DNA from 3 places in the Nonomuraea sp. NPDC049637 genome. Region 3 is predicted to be linked to each of the others. Evidence: riboswitches for the same ligand, from Rfam matches in the RefSeq annotation. Region 3 holds a riboswitch; each other region holds the start of a gene.

Region 1 (7,085 bases), 100 kb from region 3:
ATGACCGCCTGCGCGCCCGCCGGGACCTTGCGCCCGGCGTCGAGCGCCAGCTCCACCCGGACCTGCGCGCCCGCCGGGCTGACCACGGTGACCCGCCCGACCCGCACCCCGAGAACCCGGACGTCGGACCCCGGATACAGCCCCACGGCGGCGTCGAAGAAGGCGACGGCGCGCACGCCCGCACCCGGCCTGAGCAGCAGATACGCCGCCCCCAGCACGAGGACGGCGAGAAGTGCGGCGAGCCGGCGGTCCATCGGCCTTCCTCGATCGACATGGGCGTACGGTTACCGGAACATTACCGTGAGTCGCCGGACCGCCGCACCTTCCGGCCGAGCCCTACTCGCCGGTAGGGTGTTACCGACGGTAACAAGGGAACGGCCAGGGAGTGGACGCGATGACCGGGTTCTGTCCGGAGCTCAGTGACGACGTGATCGAGGTGCGTGACTGGGTCCACGCGTTCGCCCGCGACGTGATCCGCCCCGCGGGCGCCGAATGGGACGAACGCGAGCAGACCCCCTGGCCCGTCATCCAGGAGGCCGCCAAGATCGGCCTGTACTCGCTGGACTTCTTCGCCACCCAATGGTTCGAGCAGAGCGGCCTGGCGCTGCCGGTGGCGTTCGAGGAGATCTTCTGGGGGGACGCCGGCATCGGCCTGTCCATCGTCGGCACCGGCCTGGCCGCCGCGGCGCTGTCCGCGAACGGCACGCCGGAGCAGCTGGGGGAGTGGCTGCCGCAGATGTTCGGCACGGAGAACGACGTCAAGCTGGGCGCCTTCTGCGCCTCCGAGCCCGACGCCGGCTCCGACATCGGCGCCATCCGCACCCGCGCCGTGCACGACAACGGCGACTGGGTGCTGAACGGCGTCAAGACCTGGGCCACGAACGGCGGCATCGCCGACGTGCACGTGGTCGTCGCCTCGGTGGACCCGTCCCTGGGCACCCGCGGGCAGGCCAGCTTCGTCGTCCCGCCCGGCACGCCGGGCCTGTCGATGGGGCAGAAGTTCCGCAAGCACGGCATCCGCGCCTCGCACACCGCCGAGGTGATCCTCGAGGACGTGCGCGTGCCGGGCTCGTGCCTGCTGGGCGGCAAGGAGAAGCTGGACGCCCGCCTGGCCAGGGTCCGCAACGGCGAACGCGCCGGCGAGCAGGCCGCGATGCGCACGTTCGAGACCACCCGCCCGTCGGTCGCCGCGATGGCCGTCGGCATCGCCCGCGCGGGCTTCGAGTACGCCCGGGACTACGCCCGCGAACGCGAGCAGTTCGGCCGCAGGATCGGCGACAACCAGGCGATCGCGTTCCTGCTCGCCGACATGGCGACCCGCGTCGACGTGGCCCGCCTGCTGACCTGGCGCGCCGCCTGGATGGCCCGCAACGGCAGGCCGTTCGAGCAGGCCGAGGGGTCGATGTCGAAGCTGGTGGCGGGCGAGACGGCGGTGTGGGTGACCGAACAGGCCATCCAGATCCTCGGCGGCGCCGGCTACACCAGGGAACACCCGGTGGAACGTTTCCACCGCGACGCCAAGATCTACACCATCTTCGAGGGCACGTCGGAGATCCAGCGCCTCATCATCGGCCGCGCCGTCACCGGCCTGCCGGTCCGCTGAGGACGTCTGTTCACCCGGGACGACGGAGCCGGCCACCGGTGGCCCGGAAGTGCGGACAACCGGTGAGGATCGGCGAACGGCGGCCGGACCGGGGAGAACGCCTGGAACCTGTTCTCCCCACGTGCCGGAGCAGGGGTCACTTCGGTTGCCAGCGACAGATCTTCTTGGTGGTGAGGGTCGCGCCGATGCGGGCGTAGAAGCGTTGGGCGGCGACGTTGGCCTCGCCCACCTCCCAGCGGATCACCTTGCCGTCGGCGGCTTCGGCCACAGCCTGCATCAGCTGTTCGCCTACGCCGTCGCCGCGCTCGGAGCCGGTCACGTACAGGTCGTCCAGGGCGAGGTAGTCCTGGCCGGACCAGAAGCTGATGCGCTCCAGCCAGGAGACGTAGCCGACGGCCCGGCCGCTCCGCTCGGCGATCAGGTAGGTGATCTCCGGGCGGGCGAGCAGCCGCTCCAGGTCCTCGACGCCTACGGTGACGGCCGAGGACTGGCCTTGGTGTTCGGCCAGGCCGCGCATGAGGTCGTGCACGATGGCGGCGTCCTCGGGTGTGGCACGACGGATCGTTGTCACAGTGATCCCTTCCGGGTTCAGGAGCGGGGTGGTGTGTTTCAGGTCCGCTCGCCGGCTGCTGGGCGAGCTTGGTCGTGGTGGAGGAGTTGCCGGCGGCGCAGGCGGGTCGACGAGCCGCCGTGGCGCCGGCAACCAGGCGGTCCCCGCTCACTGAGAGCCGGCTTGCGCCGCAGGTGACGGGCGGCCGGGCGTTACCAGCGCCGCGACGGCCGCGCCGACGGCCGATGCGATCGCGGCCACGGTGAATCCGCTGGTGAAGCCGTTCAACGTGGTCCCGGCCAGGCTCGCGGCTGCGACGCTGGAGATGACGGCGGCTCCGATGGACGCGCCGAACTCGTGGAAGGTGCTCACGATGCCGGAGGCGATCCCGGCCTCGTGGGGCGCCACCTGACCGAGGGCGGTCGCCGAGGCGATGACGAACATCGCGCCGGTGCCCGCCGCCGCGACGGCCACGCCTGCCACGACGCTGACGACGTTCGTCGAGAAGGCCGGTACGGCCATGCCGATCGCCGCGACCGTCAGACCGGCGACGGCCAGGGCGCGCCCGCCCCACCGGCCGAGCAGGCGTCCGGTCAGGTTGGCGCCGAGCATCGTCGCCACCGCGACCGGCAGGAACAGCAGCCCGGCCTGCAGCGCGCCGTAGCCCAGAGCGTGCTGGAAGTAGAAGGTTCCCAGGAAGAACACAGCGATCATCAGTGCCGTGGCCATCAGGATGAGGAAGGCCCCGACCGCCACGGGTCGCCGGGCGAGCAGTCGCACGTCCATCAGGGGCGAACGCGCCCGCCTCTGCCACAGCACGAACAGCACGTAGCCCACGGCAGCCGCGAGCACGAGCCACCCGGTGAGCGCGCTGAGCCATCCCTTCTCGCCGGCGGCGATGAGTGCGTAGATCAACGACCCGCTGGCGGACGTCACCAAGATCGCACCAAGGACGTTCAGCCGGGGCCGGGAGGCGGGCGAAGGCGTACGCGCCGGGAGCAGTACGGCGAGGACCACGGCGATCACCAGGCCGATGGGCACGTTGACGTGGAACACCCACGACCATCCGGGCCCGGCGGTGAGCAGGCCGCCGAGGAGTACGCCGAGCGCGGCGCCGCCGCCGCCGAGCGCGGACCAGACGCCCAGGGCCTTGTTCCGCTCCTCTCCGTCGAACAGGGCGACCACCAGCGACAGGGCCGCGGGCGACAGCAGCGCGGCCCCGACGCCCTGTGCCACCCGACCCGCGAGCAGCGTGCCCGCCGACCCGGCCAACCCTGTGACCAGCGACGCGACGCTGAACAGCAACAGGCCGGCGATCACGATCCGCTTGGCGCCCAGCAGGTCCGTGATGCGGCCGCCGAGCAGCATGAGCCCGCCGAAGGTGAGCGTGTAGGCGCTGACTGTCCAGGTCAGCGCCTCGCGACTGAGGGCGAGGTCCGTTTCCATGTGCGGCAGCGCGATGGCGACGACGGTGACGTCCAGGATCAGCATGAGCTGGGCCACGCCGAGGAAGCCGAGGATGCGCCACCGGGCCGGCAGTGGCTCGTGGAGCTCTGCCTGGTGCACTGCAGATTGGGTCATCAAATCCTCCAGCTGTTATCTCGTATGTCCATATACGAGTTCTGCTGGGACACTATAAGCCGTATATGCGTATACGAGATAGGGTGGGGGGCATGGCTGCCTCTCCTGCTCGCTCCAGGCGCCGTGTCGATGCCGAGCGCAGCATCGCCCGCATCGTGTCCGCGGCACGCGAACTGATGCGCTCGGACCCGCATGCGACCACCGACGACATCGCCCGTGCCGCCGGCGTCGGGCGGATGACCCTGTACGGACATTTCCGGACCCGGGCCGACCTCATCGAGGCGGCACTGGTCGAGGCGCTGCGAGACGGCGACGAGCTCCTGGCCTCCGTCGACCTGACGGGCGCCGCGCGCGAAGCCATGGGGCGTCTGCTGGCGTCCAGCTGGGAGTTGGTGGCCGAATCAGCGGCCCTGCTGGCCGCCGCCGAAGGAGTCCTGCCCGCTGGGCGGGTCCGGGAGCTGCACGACGAACCCGCCCAGCGCATGGCCGAACTCGTCCACCGTGGCCAGGATCAAGGCGTCTTCCGTACCGACCTGCCCGCCGCCTGGCTGGTGAGCCTCACCCACTACATCCTGCACGGCGCGGCGAACGAGGTACGGCAAGGACGCCTGGCCCGGAACGATGCCGCCGAAACAGTCACGAAGTCCATCCAATCGGTACTGGCCGCGCCGGTTCCGGGGTGAGGTGGCGGACCTCGTGGACAGGGTTCAGAGCAGTTGTGCCTGTACGAATCCGGCGAGCAGCACAGCGAAGCCGCCGATCTCGCCCACGATGAGCGCCGTCATGAACGCCGTCGTGCCGCGGACGGGATGGCGGAACTGATTGCCGGTGTCCCGGCGCCGACCGCTCAACTCGACGAAGAAGCCGGCAGGAGCACGACGATGGTGTCGTCCCCCGGGCGTACGACGCTACGCATGACGGTCGCGGGAAGAGGTTCGGCGGCGAGGCTGGCTCTGACCCATCGTGAGAAGCGGTGAGCGGGCTCGGTGCCCTCCTCCGTCGTGGGTGTGCCGGGCGGTCGGGCGGCGTGCCAAGGTAAAGAATTCGTGGGTAAAACGCCGGTCTGACAGGCGTTTTCGAAGCGCTTCTTCCAAGTTGGCTTGTACTGCTCTATGCCATTCACATACCTTCAATGTCAGTTACGACGTAGGCCCGGTGAGCATCCGCGCCACAGTACGTCCCGACCATTGCCGAGACCGCGTCTGATCTGCGTGAACACGTAGAACGGCGTGGCCGCCGAATCCGCTCGGACAAACACGCGGAACCGGGGACCCACATTCTGTGGGGTGAATCGGAGCACCTCCCGCGAGGGCATCCGTAGGGCACTTCCACGCCCGAACCCGTCAGCTAACCCGGTAGGCGGAATGGAAGCAAGGAGCAATACCTCTTCATGACCATCAACGCCTTCACCCGTGCCCTTACGCCCGCCGCCCGCCTCGTGCTCGGCGTGAGCGTCGCTGCCGGTGCGGCTCTCGTCGCAGGCCCGGTCTTCGCCGATCAGGCGTCCGGCGCGCGTTCCGACACCGTCGCCTCGCACAGCGTCGAGCAGAAGACCGCCGGGCAGGTGAGCGCGCAGTCGGTGCTGAAGATCGCCGAGTCGCAGATCGGAGTGACCGAGAACGCCGCGGGCGGCGGCACCCCGTTCCACAGCTGGTACATGTCCTCGCCTCGGGCGAAGGAGACCATGGCCCGCGACGGCGGCAGCCTGCAGTCCTACGCCAACGCCCCGTGGTGCGCGATGTTCGTCTCCTGGGTGGGCGAGAAGGCCGGCGCTCGGTCCACCGTCGGCTGGGACGCCTACACCGTCACCTACGCCAAGTGGTTCGAGGCCAACAAGCGCTGGGGGAGCGAGGCCAAGCCGGGCGCCGTCGTCTTCTACTCCTGGGACGACAAGTCCGTCGAGAGCATCGACCACGTGGGCCTGGTGAAGCAGGACAACGGCGACGGCACGATCACCGCGATCGAGGGCAACACCGGCAACGGCAAGGTCGAGCAGCGCATCCGGCCCAAGTCCCAGGTCGTCGGGTACGGCTACCCGCAGTACAAGGCCTGACGGCAGGCCGAGGACTCCTCTCCGTGCGACGGTGAGGGCAACGGAAGTGGCGCAGGGCGAGGCCCTGCGCCACTTTCGCGTCTCGCGGAGCAACGCCGTGAGACCGGCGCGCTCGTGCCGGCCCAGTTCATGCTCCGAAGCAGCGCAGTACGGCGTCGACCATGGCCGAGGCGGCCGGATGGCGGTAGGAGGCCGGGCCGCCACGAGGCCGGGCCGGCGGTCCTGTCTATGCTCAAGCTCATGGCACTGGAATGGGAACAGATCATCGTCGACTCCGCCGACCCGGTCGCTCTCGGGCGCTGGTGGGCCGGGGCTCTCGGCTGGGTCGTGGTCGACGAGACCGAGGAGATCATCGAGATCCGGCCTGAGCCGGACCGGATGCCGGGGCTGCTCTTCGTGCCGGTCCCCGAGGGCAAGACGTCGAAGAACCGGCTCCACCCCGACTTCCGCCCCGACGACCAGGAGGCCGAGGTCGCCCGGTTGCTCTCCCTCGGCGCCCGGCGCGTCGACAGCGTGCAGGACGAGCAGCACTGGGTGACCCTCCTCGACCCGGAGGGCAACGAGTTCTGCGTCCTGGGCGAACGGAAGCACTGAGCAACACCCGGGTCTGCGGGCGGCCCGCTGGCAGTCGTCCAGAACGACGATGTTCGTTCGGACGTCGTGCGACTACGATCATCGGATGACGTTCGCCGGCAATTGGGATCATCTGGAACCGGCTACCAGGGAGGCCTACCGGCGTTTCGACGCCCTCACCGAGCAGGGCCTCGACCCCGGTCCCGACACCGACTGGCGCCTCTACGGCACCTACGCCCACACCAAGCTCTGGCTCGGCCCGCACGGCGGCCACGACTACGACGAGCGCGTCCTGCGCCTGGTCCGCACCGTGGCCGCGCGCGCCGTCGACTGGACGCCCGACGACGCCTGGAACCTGGCCGAACGCGCCGGCTACTGGGCCCGCCAGGGCCACACCCGCCACGAGGAGCTCTACCGGATACCGCTGGCGGCCGCCCACCTGCTCCATCCGCAACAGCGCCGCGACCTGTTCGGCCACCTGACGGACCTCGGAGAGCTCCAGCCGCTCCTGGAGAGGCTGCTCACCGAGGAGGGCTCAGCCGGCGCGGTCAGGAACGTGATCGGGGAGGCCGACCCCTTCGCCACGATGCTGGCCGAGGAGTACGGCGTCCGCCTGGCCGGAATGTTGCCGCTGCTGCGTCACTGGGCCACCGCCGACACACCGGCCCCAGGCGACGGCTGGTTGCCGGTCGTCGGCGGCCTGCTCACCCCTGAGGCCGTCGTCC
Region 2 (7,085 bases), on a different contig from region 3:
ATGTCGACGACCATGTGCCCGCTGCCGTCGCGCACCGGCAGGCCCGCGCCGAGCGCGGCGGCGATCGCGTGCTTGACCAGCAGGATCCCGCGGGCCTCCGCCTCGAAGCCGGCGTCGCGCAGCGCCACCCGCTCGATCGGCGTGAACTCGTCCGGCACGGCCATCACCAGGCGCGGCCGGGGGAAGGGGTGCCGGTGCACCTTGCGCAGGAAGTGCCTGATCATGCGCCGGGCGAGCTCGCCGTCCTGGGGCAGGCCGTCGCTGATCGGCCAGTACGTCTCGCCGTCAGCGCCGTCAACGCCGTCAACGCCGTCAACGCCGTCAGCGCCGTCAGCGCCGGTCACGGCATCGGCGCCGAAGCCGACGACCTTGCCCGTCCGCCGGTCGCGCAGGACGACCGACGGCTCGTCCAGCACGATGCCCCTGCCCTTGGCGTAGATCCTCGTGCCGGCCGCGCCGAGGTCGATCGCCAGGTCACGACCCAGGAGGCTCATCGCCGTACTGGGAGGTTGAGCATCATGCCTGGGTGTATATCCGGCGCTTCTCCAACGCAACACCAGGAACCGCAGAGTTCCGTTTTACCCTTCGCGCCGCAGGGCGGCCAGGGTCTCGTCGGCCCACTCGATGCCGGAGCGCGCCTGGTGCAGGCCCAGGGAGAGGGCGTACTTGCCGAACAGGCCCTCGGGCTGGCAGTCGAGCACCGCGAGGCGGGCCTGGAAGTGGCCCTTGATGCGCTCGACCACGGCGGCGGCCTGCTCGGCGTCGAGCAGCGCCAGCAGGAACGCCTGGAGGGCGGTCTCGCTGCGCACGGTCGCCGACGGGTCGTGGCCGACCAGCCACTCGGTGACCAGCGTGCGGCCCTCGGGGGTGATGGCGTAGATCTTGCGGCCCCGGGCGCCCTCGTGCTCGACCGTCACCAGGCCGTCGGCGGCCATCTTGACCAGCTCCGGATAGATCTGCGTGTGCCCCGCCTGCCAGACGTGGTTGAGCGAGTGCTCGAACTTCTTGGCCAGGTCGTAGCCGCTGGCCGGGCCTTTGGTGGCGAGCAGGCCGAGGAGCGCGATCCGCAGGGACATGTCCGCCAGCATAGCGAAGGCTTGACATGTCAGCTCTTACATATCAATCTTCACCTGTGACTAATGACATGAAGACCAAGGGCAACGGGCTGGTGTTGCTGGCGGTGCTCGGCGGGATGTTCCTGGCGATGCTCGACCAGACGATCGTCGGCACCGCGCTGCCCCGCATCACCGGCGAACTGGGCGGCACCCGGCTCTACACCTGGGTGGTCACGGCCTATCTGCTCACCTCCACGGTGACCGTGCCGCTGTACGGCCGGCTCTCCGACCAGCACGGCAGGAAGCCGCTGCTGCTCGTCGGGATGTCGGTGTTCGTCGTCGGATCGGCGTTGTGCGGGCTCGCCCAGGACATGACCCAGCTCATCGCCTTCCGCGCCGTGCAGGGGCTGGGCGCGGGCGCGTTGTTGCCGCTGTCGCTGGCCCTGGTGATGGAGATGTTCCCGCCCGGCCGCAACGGCGCCCGCGTGCAGGGCGCGCTCGGCGGCGTGATGGCGTTGACGTACCTGGCCGGGCCCTTCCTGGGCGGGTTGTTCACCGACCACGCGAGCTGGCGGTGGGCCTTCTACGTGAACGTGCCGCTCGGGATCGTGCTGATCGCGATCGTGGTGCTGCGGCTGCCGTTCCGTGCGGGCACCGGCGGCGGGGGCCGGCCGGACTACGCGGGCATCGCGGTGTTCAGCGTGGCCATCAGCGCCCTGCTGCTCGGCCTGACCGAGAAGGGCCTGGACGGCAACTCCTGGACGTCCCCGTCCGTGGCCGGGCCGATCCTGCTGGCGCTGGTGCTGCTGGCCGCGTTCGTGCTGGTCGAGTTGCGGGCGGCGAACCCGGTCATGCCGATGCACCTGTTCCGGGACCGTACCTACACGCTGGTCAACGCGACCTCCTTCTTCACCGCCTTCTGCATGTACGCCGGCGTGGTGTTCCTGCCCCGCTACTTCCAGCAGGCGCTGGGCATCAGCGCCACCGAGTCGGGGCTGAGGATCTACCCGATGACGCTGGCCATGGTGGCGGGCAGCGCGCTCATGGGCACGCTGATGTCCAGGACGCGCACGTACAAGCCGTGGCTGGTCGGGGCGCCGTTCCTGCTGGCAGCCGGCAGCCTGCTCTGCCTGAACCTCACCGTGCGCACCGACGGCCTGCTGCTGGCCGGGTGGATGGCGCTGCTCGGGCTCGGCATGGGGCCGATGTTGTCGGGGCTGACCGTGGCCGTGCAGCAGGCCGTCCCGCCGCGGTACATCGGCACGGCCTCGGCCAACCTCACCTTCTTCCGGCAGATCGGCGGCTCCGTGGCGCTGGCGCTGGCCGGCACCGCGTACACGTCGGTCATCACCACGGACGCGCCCGTCCACGGGCTCGCGGCCGCGCACGCCTCGGCGGCGGCCGTGGTCATCCCGTCGCTGGGCGTGGCGGGCGCGGTGATCGCCCTGGTCGCGCTGGTCATGATGCCCGGCAGGCGGCTGGAGCAGGCGCCCGCCGCGGAGAGCAGAGTGGAGGCCGGTTTCGCGTCGTAAGCGACGTCGTGCGAAGCTGTGGATGTCCCCAGAACCAGGAGGTCCTCATGGCGGAAACACCGGAGCCGGAAGTCAGCGAGACTCCCGAGGACGAGATGAAGCGCAAGTTCCGCGAGGCGTTGGAACGCAAGCGCGGGCAGCAGGCCGACTCGGCCGCGGGTGGCAGGGGCGTGGACCCGTCGAAGATCCACGGGGCGCACGGTCCGGCAGCGAGTAAAAGATCCTTCAGGCGCAAGAGCGGCGGCTGAAAGGCCCGATTTAGCAGGGGGTACGGCATGCCGTGCCCCCTTTCTCTTTGCCGTGATAGGTAGATCTTTACCCGGTTCATGACGATTCGTTTGTATTTGTCCGAATCTCTGGGTACGGTCTTAACCAATTACCAGCTGGTGGCGTAGTCCCTACCAGGAGAGGGACGACAGCTGGCGCCGAATCCCGACTTGTCGGGAACCGGGGACCCATCTCATTGGGGTGAATCCGGCCACGTGCCGGTAGGGCATCTCCACGCCCGAACCCGTCAGCTAACCCGGTAGGCGAGATGGAGAGGACTTCACGCATGTACCACCTCGTCGTACCCCCGGACAGTGTAGTGACGACCGCCTGCTGAGCGGTCTCTTCCCTGACTTCCCCCACGCGCCGCGTAACCACCTTTTCGGCGCTCTGCCCGGTTACGCACCGTAGTCACGCGCGTTCCCCCTGTCCCCTCGCGAAGGACTTCACTGCTTCATGTCTCGATTTGGCCTGCGCTCTCTCGCTCTGCTGTCCGTGTCCGCCATGGGCGCGCTGACGATCTCCGCCACCGGCGCCCACGCCGACACCGGCGACGACCAGAAGATCCTGCTCAAGGGTTCCACGAAGGCTTCCTACTTCTGGGACGACTCCTCCGGCCGCGCCGGCGACACCGGCCTGCCGGCCAGCGGCAAGCCCATGCAGAAGGGCCTGGCCGCCAGCCCCAGCTGGCCCCTCATGACCGAGGGTTACGTGACCTACAACGGCAAGAAGATGCCGTTCTTCGTGGGCGACCGCGGCCCCGGCGAGCCCTCCAGCCGTGGCGTCATGCTCGACCTCGACGCCAAGACCTTCGCCGAGCTGACCGGCGGCACCTTCAACCCCGACACGCTCGGCGTGGACGGCAACGGCGGCCAGGGCCACATCAAGATCGACTACGTCATCACCAAGTGGGGCGACGGCAAGGGCAAGAAGAACTACCCCGTGGCCTTCTCCACCGGCGCATGGGGCAGGTTCGACGACAACCCCGCCGAGCCCCCCAAGGTGCTGGCCGAAAAGCCCGCCGACGACGCGGCCGGTTCCGCCGGCGGCCAGGTCGGGAAGACCGTCGCGATGGGCGGCACCGTGATGGCCGGCGTGCTCGTGCTGGCCGGCGGCGGCGTGGTGCTCGGCGGCGAGCGTCTGCGCAAGCTCCTCAACGACTGATCTGCGGACAGACCACTCTTTACGCCTCGCGACCAGAATGACATTCTGGTCGCTGTGATCCAGCGCGCAGCCGCCAACGGCATCGAGATCGCCTACGAGAGCTTCGGCTCACCGGAAGGCAGGCCCCTGCTGCTCATCATGGGACTCGGCGCCCAGCTCATCCACTGGGACGACGAGTTCTGCGAACTCCTGGCCGAGCAGGGCCACCACGTCATCAGGTTCGACAACCGCGACGCGGGCCTGTCCACCCACCTCCACGACGAGGGCGTGCCCGCATGGGGTGCGCCCTCGCCGTACGTGCTGGACGACCTGGCCGACGACAGCGCCGGGCTCATGGACGTCCTGGGCCTGCCCGCCGCGCACGTCGTCGGCGCCTCGATGGGCGGGATGATCGCCCAGGCGCTGGCCATCCGGCACCCCGCCCGCGTGCTGAGCCTGACCTCGATCATGTCCACGCCCAGCCCGCAGGCGGCCCCGCCGACCGAGGCGGCCGCCGCGGTGCTCCTCGCCAAGCCCGCGACCGACCGCGAGGGGGTCGTCGCCGGCGCGCTGAGCACCTGGGCCGTGCTCGGGTCCCCCGGCTGGGAGCTGGACCGTGAACGCGTCACCAGGCTGGCCGGGCTCGCCTTCGACCGCTGCCACGACCCGTCCGGCACCGCCCGCCAGCTCGCCGCCATCATGGCCTCGGGCGACCGCACGTCCGCGCTGGGCGGGCTGAAGGTGCCCGCGCTGGTCATCCACGGCGAGGACGACCAGCTCGTGCCGCTCGCCGGCGGGCGGGCCACGGCCGCCGCCATCCCGGACTCCCGCCTGGTCACCTACCCCGGCATGGGCCACGACCTGCCCCGCCCCCTCTGGCCCGCGATCGTCGCCGAGATCACCGCCCACACCGGCTCCGCGACGCCCGCCCGGCCGGAGCCCGCCGCGTGACCCGCCACAAGACCCGCCGCAGAGCCTTTGTCGGCGCGGGCCGTCAGAGCTCCAGCTTCTCCTCGATGACCTTGAGCATGTGCCGGGCCAGGGCCAGGTTGGCCCGGTTGCGGTCGAGGGCGAGGTAGAGGAACAGGCCCTTGCCGCTGCGGCCGGTCAGCGGGCGGATGATGTGGTACTGGGCGGTCAGCGTGATCAGGATGTCCTCGATGCCGTCCTTGAGGCCCAGTGAGTCCATCGTGCGCAGCTTGGCCTTGATGACCTCGGTGTTGCCCGCCGCCGCGACCTGCAGGTCCAGCTCCTTCGAGCCGCCGAGCGTGCCGAGCGCCATGCCGCTGCCGTGGTCGACGATCGCCGCCCCGATCGAGCCGTCGATGCTCATCATCTCTTTGAGGGAGACGTCCATGCCTGCCATGCTTTCCTCCGCTTCGGTGGGGATGGTCAGTGTTTGCGTGCCACGGCGGCCACGGAGGCCGCCGTCTTCCTGCCCTCCAGCCGGAGGAGCCCGACGTTGGCGCCGGGTCCCGCCAGAACCGTGAGGACGATCGTGGGGCCCGCGGCGTAGAAGGCCACGAACCCTGCGGTGCCGGACACGAGGGTCTCCTCGAACGTCCCGCGGCCCGCCATGGTCAGCATCCGGCCGCTCATCGCGAGCAGCGCCGCCGACAGCGCCGCCACCTGCTCGCCGGTGTCTCCTTGCAGGTCGCAGGCGATCCGCAGGCCGTCGACGGTGCACGCCACGCTGCCGGTGACGTCCGGCGTGCGGCCGCGCAGGAGCTCCATCTCAGCCAGGACCTCTTGCCGTAGCTCCACGGGTGGCCTCCTCCTGCGTCGTGAGGGGAACCTCACGGCATCTCCTCCAGGGCCTTCTTCAGCCGCAGCAGCAGCGTCAGATCGGTCGGATCACCCGTCGGCACCGGCCCCGAGCCCGGCCCGGCGCGCCCGTCGCCGGCGGGAACGGCCACCGGGGCCGGCACCCGCTTGGGCAGCGCCTCCCCGTCGTCCGTACGGCGTTGCGCGGGCCGTGCCGGATCGGGCGGGACGAGGAGGCCGGCGGCGGCCAGCCTCCTGACGGCCAGCAGCACCGAGTAGCCCGACCGGCCCAGCTGCCGGGCCAGCTCCAGCGGGGTCGCCTTGTGGTCGGCCCGTACGACGACCTCCCACTGCACCTGGCTGAGCGCCACCCCGTGCCCGGGCAGGCGCGGGACCGGCCGCACGGGCTGGCTGTCCACCTCCGGCGAGGGCCAGATGCCGGCCAGCTGCTCCCGGCGGCGGGCGGACTCCCGCACCAGCTCCTGGACGTCGAAGAACCACTGCCCGCCCAGCCAGTGCTCCTCCCCGGGCCGGAACTTCGGCCGCACGCCGGTCACCGGCAGCAGGAAGAAGGCGGCGTCGTGGACCACGCCGAGCACGGCGTACTGGAGCTCGGCCAGGGTGACCGGGCCCTCCTGGAGCAGCCGGGCGCGGCCGCCGTCGGCCTGCAGGGCGCGCAGTGCCGGCTCCGGCACCCGCCCCCTGGCCGCGAACAGCCGCTCGACGCCCGGCGTCTGGGCGCACTCCATGTACGTCACGCGCCCGTCCGACAGGTAGATCGTGCCGTTGCGGCCCAGGCGGAGCGCACCCGTCGCGCGTTCGCGGGCGAGTCCGGCGAGGAGTGAGTCGAGCGCGGCCATGGCTCAGGCGGTCAGCAGGTCGGAGATGGCCCGCAGGCGGTAACGGGCCAGGGCCAGGTTCGACCGTTCCGGGTCGAGGCGGACGTAGATGACCAGCGGCCCCTCGAAGACCGTCTCCAGCAGCCGGAGCAGGTGGTGCCCCCGGTCGGTGGTGACGATCATGTCGTCGATGCGCACGATCTCGCCGGGGCACGTCCTGGTCAGCCCGTCGGTGGTGGCGCGCAACGCCTCGGTCAGCGCCGCGGCGGACCTGTCGGCGTCCACGCCGGACGCGCTGCTGAAGGCGACCGCCATGCCGCTCGTGCCGTCGACCAGCATGGCGTCGAGCGCGCCCGGTATCGACATGACCTCAGCCAGGCAGGTGTCCACTCCCAGCACCGCGAGCCTCCCTCCATCGTGGGACGGGGAAAGCGTAGGGGGCCACAAGAGACCAGAAGGTACGCGATTAACCGAGAGATACGTTT
Region 3 (7,085 bases):
AGTTCCTGCCCAAGGCGGCGCGCAACTTCTGCGCGCTGCTGGCCCACCACCTGGAGCTCGCGGGCCGGTTCACGCCGGCGTTGCGCGCCCGGTTCGAGGAGCGGGGCGCGCAGATGGTCCGCGGCCTGCCGCCCGACCTGGTGGCCGACGCCGTGTCGCGGATGGCCGTCGAGCGGGAGGCCGTGCTGCGCGCCCTGGTTCCCGACATTGCCCCCAGCCCCCACGTCCGGATCCGCCGGGATCGGGAGGATTCCTGATGAAGGTCTTCTACGCCTCGACGCTGTTCGGCGCGATGTCGCTGGCCGCGGCCATCGACGACGGCCGCTTCGGCGCGGGCCGGCGCGTGCTGATCGTGTCGAACAACGCGGCGATCCCCGAGGTGTCGGTGCCGCTCGACGCCACGCCCGGCTTCGCCGCCCTGCGCTCGCGCTTCGATGAGGTGCACTCCTGGAACGAGCTGATCGCCCCGCTGCACCCCTCCGACTGGCGGGCGCGGGTCATCGAGGTGCCGATGTTCGAGCGGCTGATCCGCTCCCACCTGGCGCTGGACGACGTCGAGGAGCTGGTGCTGGAGTCGATCGCGGTGCCGCCCGCGCGCACGATCGCCGGCCTGGTGCGCGACTGCCCGATCACCGTCTACTCCGACGGCCTGATGAGCTACGGGCCGACCCGCGACCCGCTGCCCGCGGAGATCTCCCGCCGCATCGAGCGGCTGCTCCACCTCGACCTGGTGCCCGGCCTGACCCCGCTGCTGCTCAGCGAGTACGGCGTGCCGTCCGTCATGCTGCCCGAGAAGCGTTTCCTCGCGGTCGTGGACGAGGTGGCCGCCACCGCGCCGGACATGCCCGGTGGGCAGGCGGTCGTCCTGGGCCAGTACCTGTCGGCGCTGGAGATCGTCACGCCGGAGGAGGAGGCCGGGCTGCACGCCTCGATGCTGCGCGCGCTGGCCGCCCGCGGCTGCACCGACGTGGTGTTCAAGCCGCACCCGGCCGCCGGCCGCCGGCACGCGCAACTGCTGCGCGCGGCGGCCGGGCCGCTGGGGGTGCGGCTGACCGTGGCCGGGGAGAGCGTGCCGGCCGAGGTGTGCTTCGCCGCGCAGCGCCCCGAGCTGGTCGTGGGCTGCTTCTCCACCGGCCTGGTGACCGCCCGGCGCTACTTCGGCCTGCCGGTCGCCTCCTTCGGCACCGGCCTGGTGCTGGACCGGCTCACGCCGTACGAGAACAGCAACAGGGTGCCGGCCACGATCGTGGACGCGCTGCTGCCACGGTTGAACGCCGACGGCGTGATCGACGAGCCGCCGCGCACGGACCTGCCCGCGCTGGTGCGCGCGGTGGGCTACTGCATGCAGGCCGACGCCTATCCCGAGCTGCGCCCGTCGGGCGTCACGTTCGACGGGCGCTACTTCAAGCGCAAGCGCCTGGAGACGCTGGGGCTGGCCGAGCCGCCCTCGGCGCTGTCCAGGCTGCGCAGGAAGATCAGGTCAGCGATCTGAGGTAGCGGCGCACCCGCCGCTTGGCCCGGTAGCCCGCCCGCAACATCGTGGGTGGCACCTCCACCCGCAACCTGGCCCGGCGGCGGGCCGCGGCGTGCTCGGGGCCGTCCAGCAGCGAGCGGGCGGGCGGGCGCGCCCCGTCCGCGGCCAGGCCGGTCAGCAGGGCCGCCCAGTCGTCACGGCCGGCCGGGTGGAAGTAGTTGGCCTCGCACCAGCGCGGCTCGGCCGTGCGGAAGTCGCCCAGGGCCAGGTCGTCGAGCGTGCCGAGCAGGCCGCTGCCCTCGAACACCAGGTTGATCATCTCGGCGCTGACCCCGAAGTCGCTCAGCACCAGCGACGGCACGCCCATGGCGACGGCCTCCAGCGCGGCCGTCGAGCTGACCGTGACGAACCCGGCCGCCCGCGACAACTGCTCGTGCATCGACCCGGCCGCGAACGTCAGCCTGCCCGGCTCGCCCATCTCACGCCACAGCCGCTGGTAGTGGTGGCGTTCGTTGTGGGTCTGGCGTTCGTGCTCCAGGGCGCGCAGCTTGACCACGACCTCCAGGCCGGGGCGGCGTCCGGCCAGCTCGGCCAGCGCCAGCAGCACCCGCTCGCGCTCCTCGCGCGCCCGCGGCACCTTGGCCTGGGTGGCGAACACGACCCGATCGCCGCCGCCGGACGCCGCGCCGGGCCGCAGGAACGGCAGCCGGGCCAGCCCGACCGCCCCTCCCCCGCCGAGCCGGCCGGCGATCCCGGAGAACTCGGCCACCTCGCGCTCGCTGTGCACCACGAACAGGTCGCAGCCGCTGCGGAACAGCCACGCCTTCTCCGTGGCCGGGACCGAGATGCCGGGCAGCCCGCTGACGAACACCGGCCGTGCCCGGCCCGCCGGCCGCAGCCCGGCCAGCACGTCGGCCACCAGGACGTCCACCACCGGGCCCGTGCAGCCCACCAGGATCGCGTCGGGGCGGGTGCGCTCGGCCAGGCGGCGCAGCGAACGCGCCGACAACACCGGCGGCGCCGCGCGCCCGCCCACCGCCGCCGCGATCTGCTCCGGCGAGGGCGCGATCGGGGTGCGCACCACCACCAGCTCGCTCTCGCAGCCCGCGGGCAGGTCGGAGAGCAGGCAGGCCGCCCACTTCAGATACGAGTCGGAGTCGGCTACCGCCAGCACCCTCACCTGGAAGCTCCTGTCAAATGCGATCGCAGGCCGGGGGCCGCCCTGCTCGTCCACCAGTCGTCGGGAACGTCCACCGGCTCGACCTCGACGCCGCGCGGGCCGAGCAGCACCCGCAGCGAGGTGATCGCGGTCGAGGGCAGGCTGAGCACCCGCTGGCCGGCGTCGAGGCCGCGCAGCGTCAGCTCGGCCGGCACGCCCGCGTCGTGCACGGTGATGCCGGGACGTTCGCCGATCAGCGCCAGGTCCACGGGGTCCTCGCGGCGGTGCGGGTAGTAGGCCAGCGGCTCGCGCCCGGCCAGGTCGGTCAGCCAGCGCAGGTAGTGGTCGCGGTGGACCAGGCCGTTGCGGACCAGGGAGGTGCCGAGGACGACCGTGCGCTCGGCGGGCCCCTGGGCGCTCGGCGGCTGGGCGCGCAGCCAGGCGAAGTCGTGGCGGACGAGGTCGACGCCCGCCTCCCGGACGGCCGCGGCCAGCTCGTCGGGGACGGGCAGGGCGGTGAAGACCGACACCCGGCTCATCCGCAGCCGCAGCGCGGCGGCCAGGCCCAGCAGGGCGCGCGCCCGCGAGGGGGTCGCCCGCGCCCGCAGCAGCGGCCGGAACGGCCCGGCGGCCAGCAGTTCGAGCAGCCTGAGCGTGGCCAGGCCGTCGTCCACGACGACGATGCGGCCGGGGTCGGAGGTCAGCCAGCGCATCTGGACCTTGCCGGAGAACGCGTCGCCCACGGCCTGGACGCGGCGCGGCATGCGCTCGCGCGGCTCGTCCAGCAGCAGGCCGGCGGGCAGGTCGAGGCGGCGCAGCTCCTTGCGGGTGGCGCGCAGCGGGCGCAGGCCGGCGCGCGGCACGACCACGGTGTCCGGGCCGAGCAGCCCGGCGTGGTGGGCCTCGACGGCGCACAGCATCTGGAGCGGAGACTCCACCCAGGCCGACGCCTGTCTGACCACTCTGTTTCCCCCAGCCGGTGGATGGCCTTGCACGACCCGCCTCAAGGTAGCCCGGCCTGCTTAAGCCGCAAGAAACGACACGTGAACAATGGAGGGTATGAACTCGCTGATGCTCAACACCGACGGTGTGCAGATACCACAGCTCGGCTTCGGCGTCTGGCAGGTCTCTGCCGACGACGCCGAGCACGCGGTGACGACCGCGCTGCGCGCCGGATACCGGCACGTCGACACCGCCGCCGCCTACGAGAACGAGGAGGGCGTCGGCCGGGCCGTGCGCGCCGCCGGGGTGCCACGGGAGAAGGTGTTCGTCACCACCAAGCTGTGGAACGGCGACCACGAGCGCGCCGAGCAGGCCTTCGACGAGAGCCTGGCCCGCCTGGGCCTCGACTACGTAGATCTTTTCCTGATCCACTGGCCGGTCCCGCAGCAGGACAGGTACATGCAGGCCTGGCGGGCGCTGGAGAAGATCTACCGGGACGGCCGGGCCAAGGCCATCGGGGTCTCCAACTTCACGGTCGCCACGCTGACCCGGCTGATGGAGGAGACCGACATCACGCCGTCGATCAACCAGATCGAGCTCCACCCGTACTTCCAGCAGCGCGAGATGCGGGCCTTCCACGAGGCCAACGGCATCCTGACCGAGGCGTGGAGCCCGCTCGGGCAGGGCAAGGGGCTGCTGGCCGACCCGGCGCTGCGCGTGCTGTCGGAGAAGTACGGCAAGACGCCCGCCCAGATCGTGCTCCGCTGGCACCTGCAGCTCGGCAACGTGGTGATCCCCAAGTCGGTCACGCCGTCGCGGATCGAGGAGAACATCGACGTGTTCGACTTCATCCTCGACACCGAGGACATGGCGGCCATCGGGGCGATGAACGCGGGGCGGCGGATCGGGCCCGACCCCGACTCGTTCAACCTGACCTGAGCGCTCTACGATCTCGGTCGTGCGAGATTTCACCTGGGGAATAGCGGCGACCGGCGGCATCGCGCGTACCGTGGGGGCGGCCATCGTGGCCGAGCCCGGCATGCGGGTGGGCGCCGTCGGCTCGCGGAGCCCGCTCAGGGCGCGGGCGCTGGCCGACGAGCTGGGCGCGGAGTCGGCCTACGGCTCCTACGAGGCCCTGTGCGCCGATCCGGCCGTAGACGCGATCTACGTCGCCACGCCGCACGCCCAGCACCTGGAGGTGGCCGAGGCGGCCATCGCGGCGGGCAAGTCGGTGCTGTGCGAGAAGCCGCTGGCGGCCGACGTGGCCGACGCCGAGCGCATGGTGGCGCTGGCCCGCGCGGCCGGGGTCTTCCTCATGGAGGCCATGTGGATGCGCTTCAACCCGCTCATCCAGCAGGTGGCGGCCGACCCGCGCTTCGGTGAGATCCGGTCGGTGCGGGCCTCGTTCGGCTTCGCGCTGCCCTACGACCCCGCCCACCGGCTGTGGGCGCCGGAGCTGGGCGGCGGGGCCCTGCTCGACCTGGGGATCTACCCGTTCGGGCTGGCCCAGCTGCTGCTCGGCATGCCCGCGGAGCTGCGCATGGCGGGCTCGCTGGCGCCCAGCGGGGTCGACGCCGAGGCCGGCGGGCTGCTGCTGTACCCGGACGGGCGGCGGGCCCTGGTCGACGTGTCGCTGCTGGCACATCACGCCAACGACGCGAGCGTGGTGGGCACGTCGATGCGGGCCGACATCCTGGCGCCGTTCTGGGCGCCGCAGCGGGTGCTGCTGTCGGGGCCGTCGATGGAGACCGAGGAGCTGGTGCTCGACCCGGCCGACAACGGTTACGCGGGCGAGCTGCGCGAGGTGCGCGCGGCCACGGTCGAGGGCCGCACGGAGAGTGCGATCATGCCGCTTGACGAATCCCTTGCCATGATGGAGCTTCTGGCCGAGGCGCGGGCGCAACTCGCCTAGCTGGACCTTTAGCCACTTGCCTGACTCTTGCCCGGTGTATTACCTTGTGGGGCATCTCGCGGCAGACGTCCGGTTTGTCCGGCTTTGTCCAACCATCGCACGACATTTCACAGGATCGTCCTGTGACCGCTGAATCCGCCTCCGGGCGGAACCGGGGACCCACGTCCTTTGGGGTGAATCGGCACTTCGGTGCCGTAGGGCAGCTTCCACGTCCGAACCCGTCAGCTAACCCGGTAAGCGGCATGGAAGCAAGGAGTCACATGCCCTCGATGGCCAAGCACCGTCCTATCCGTGCCCCGAAGATCACCTACGCCCGCGCCGCGCTCGGCGCGGCCGTCCTCGCCTCCGCCCTCGGCGCCCACGCCACCGCCGCCGCCGCCGACAGCGCCGGCCCGGCCGCCGCGACCGGCCACTCGGCCGTCGCGCCGCAGGCCGCCGCTCACACCCGCAAGGCGGAGGAGACCCAGGTCAACGTCACCGCCCAGCAGGTCCTGGCGATGGCCAGGGCCCAGGTCGGCACCTCCGAGAACGCCTACGGCGGTGGAACCAAGTTCCAGAAGTGGTACGCCGACTCCCAGCGCGCCGCCGAGACCATCGCCCGCGACGGCGGCACCCGCGCGATGTACCTGAACGCCCCCTGGTGCTCGATCTTCGTCTCCTGGGTCGGCGAGCACACCGGCGCCCGCCCCCAGGTCGGCTGGGACGCCTGGACCGTGGCCCACGCCAAGTGGTTCGCCGCCAACGACCGCTGGGGCACCGAGGCCAAGCCCGGCGCGGTGGTCTTCTTCTCCTGGGGCGGCAGCAAGAGCCTGGACGCCATCCAGCACGTCGGCTTCGTCGTCAAGGACAACGGCGACGGCACGATCTCCACGATCGAGGGCAACACCGGCAACGGCAAGGTCGAGGAGCGCGTCCGTCCGAAGTCGCAGGTCGTCGGCTACGGATACCCCCAGTACGCGAGCTGACCTCCCGCCGCTCCGAGCGCGCGTCCCGCACGAGGGACGCGCGCTCGCCGCGTCTCAGGGCCGGACCGCCACCAGCGAGTAGAGGATCGGCAGGTGCGAGTCCCCGAACGGGAACCGGTACCGGCCGTCCGGGCCCTCGGGCAGCAGGCCGCGCGGGTCGAGGTCGGTCTCGACGTGCTCGCCCAGCTCGGCCACCGTGAACCCGGCGCGTGCCGCCGCCGTGACGATCTCCCCCACCGAGTACGGGTACTCGACCGCCTCATGCGTCTCGGTCACCACCGCGGCGTCGGCGTACGTGCCGGTCACCGTCTCCTTGTGGGCCTGGCCGCCGCCGTAGGGCCAGTCGGCCACCAGCGGATCGAGCGAGGCCACCGTCTGGTAGGCCGGATGCAGGTCGACCAGCACCAGCCGCCCGCCGGGCCGCAGCGCCATGGCCGCGCCGCGCATCCAGGCGTCCAGGTCGCCGATCCAGCACAGGACTCCGTACGTGGCCACCGCCACGTCGAAGCCGCCGGCCAGCTCCGCCGGCAGCCGCTGCGTGTCGGCCTCCACGAACGTGGCCGCCAGCCCGGCCCTGGCCGCCAGGTCGCGGGCGCGCTCGACCGCCACCGGGGAGAAGTCGACGCCGGTCAC

Evidence for each region. Region 3 has a riboswitch for cyclic di-AMP ahead of AB0J71_RS08145 (CHAP domain-containing protein). Riboswitches for the same ligand answer to the same signal wherever they lie in the genome.
Region 1: linked by a shared signal. The riboswitch ahead of AB0J71_RS08635 (CHAP domain-containing protein) and the one ahead of AB0J71_RS08145 (CHAP domain-containing protein) in region 3 are both predicted to bind cyclic di-AMP.
Region 2: linked by a shared signal. The riboswitch ahead of AB0J71_RS03520 (hypothetical protein) and the one ahead of AB0J71_RS08145 (CHAP domain-containing protein) in region 3 are both predicted to bind cyclic di-AMP.

The regions. Positions count from the first base shown of each region.
Region 1 is NZ_JBFAOM010000004.1:383,478-390,562, forward strand. It holds gene AB0J71_RS08605 (MCE family protein) at 1-254, opposite strand, end outside; gene AB0J71_RS08610 (acyl-CoA dehydrogenase family protein) at 395-1,603, shown strand; gene AB0J71_RS08615 (GNAT family N-acetyltransferase) at 1,740-2,174, opposite strand; gene AB0J71_RS08620 (MFS transporter) at 2,322-3,734, opposite strand; gene AB0J71_RS08625 (helix-turn-helix domain-containing protein) at 3,827-4,417, shown strand; gene AB0J71_RS08630 (hypothetical protein) at 4,442-4,585, opposite strand; cyclic di-AMP (ydaO/yuaA leader) riboswitch at 4,959-5,111, shown strand; gene AB0J71_RS08635 (CHAP domain-containing protein) at 5,125-5,787, shown strand; gene AB0J71_RS08640 (VOC family protein) at 6,028-6,381, shown strand; gene AB0J71_RS08645 (DUF4132 domain-containing protein) at 6,467-7,085, shown strand, end outside.
Region 2 is NZ_JBFAOM010000002.1:228,251-235,335, reverse strand. It holds gene AB0J71_RS03540 (rod shape-determining protein) at 1-494, opposite strand, end outside; gene AB0J71_RS03535 (PadR family transcriptional regulator) at 579-1,076, opposite strand; gene AB0J71_RS03530 (MDR family MFS transporter) at 1,133-2,587, shown strand; gene AB0J71_RS03525 (DUF5302 domain-containing protein) at 2,635-2,835, shown strand; cyclic di-AMP (ydaO/yuaA leader) riboswitch at 3,001-3,135, shown strand; partial or broken gene AB0J71_RS03520 (hypothetical protein) at 3,359-3,787, shown strand; gene AB0J71_RS03515 (alpha/beta hydrolase) at 4,073-4,948, shown strand; gene AB0J71_RS03510 (hypothetical protein) at 4,992-5,363, opposite strand; gene AB0J71_RS03505 (roadblock/LC7 domain-containing protein) at 5,390-5,761, opposite strand; gene AB0J71_RS03500 (DUF4388 domain-containing protein) at 5,794-6,621, opposite strand; gene AB0J71_RS03495 (roadblock/LC7 domain-containing protein) at 6,625-6,999, opposite strand.
Region 3 is NZ_JBFAOM010000004.1:279,500-286,584, reverse strand. It holds gene AB0J71_RS08175 (glycosyltransferase family 2 protein) at 1-257, shown strand, start outside; gene AB0J71_RS08170 (polysialyltransferase family glycosyltransferase) at 257-1,492, shown strand; gene AB0J71_RS08165 (DUF6716 putative glycosyltransferase) at 1,476-2,654, opposite strand; gene AB0J71_RS08160 (hypothetical protein) at 2,651-3,595, opposite strand; gene AB0J71_RS08155 (aldo/keto reductase) at 3,693-4,514, shown strand; gene AB0J71_RS08150 (Gfo/Idh/MocA family oxidoreductase) at 4,534-5,487, shown strand; cyclic di-AMP (ydaO/yuaA leader) riboswitch at 5,605-5,742, shown strand; gene AB0J71_RS08145 (CHAP domain-containing protein) at 5,748-6,452, shown strand; gene AB0J71_RS08140 (class I SAM-dependent methyltransferase) at 6,507-7,085, opposite strand, start outside.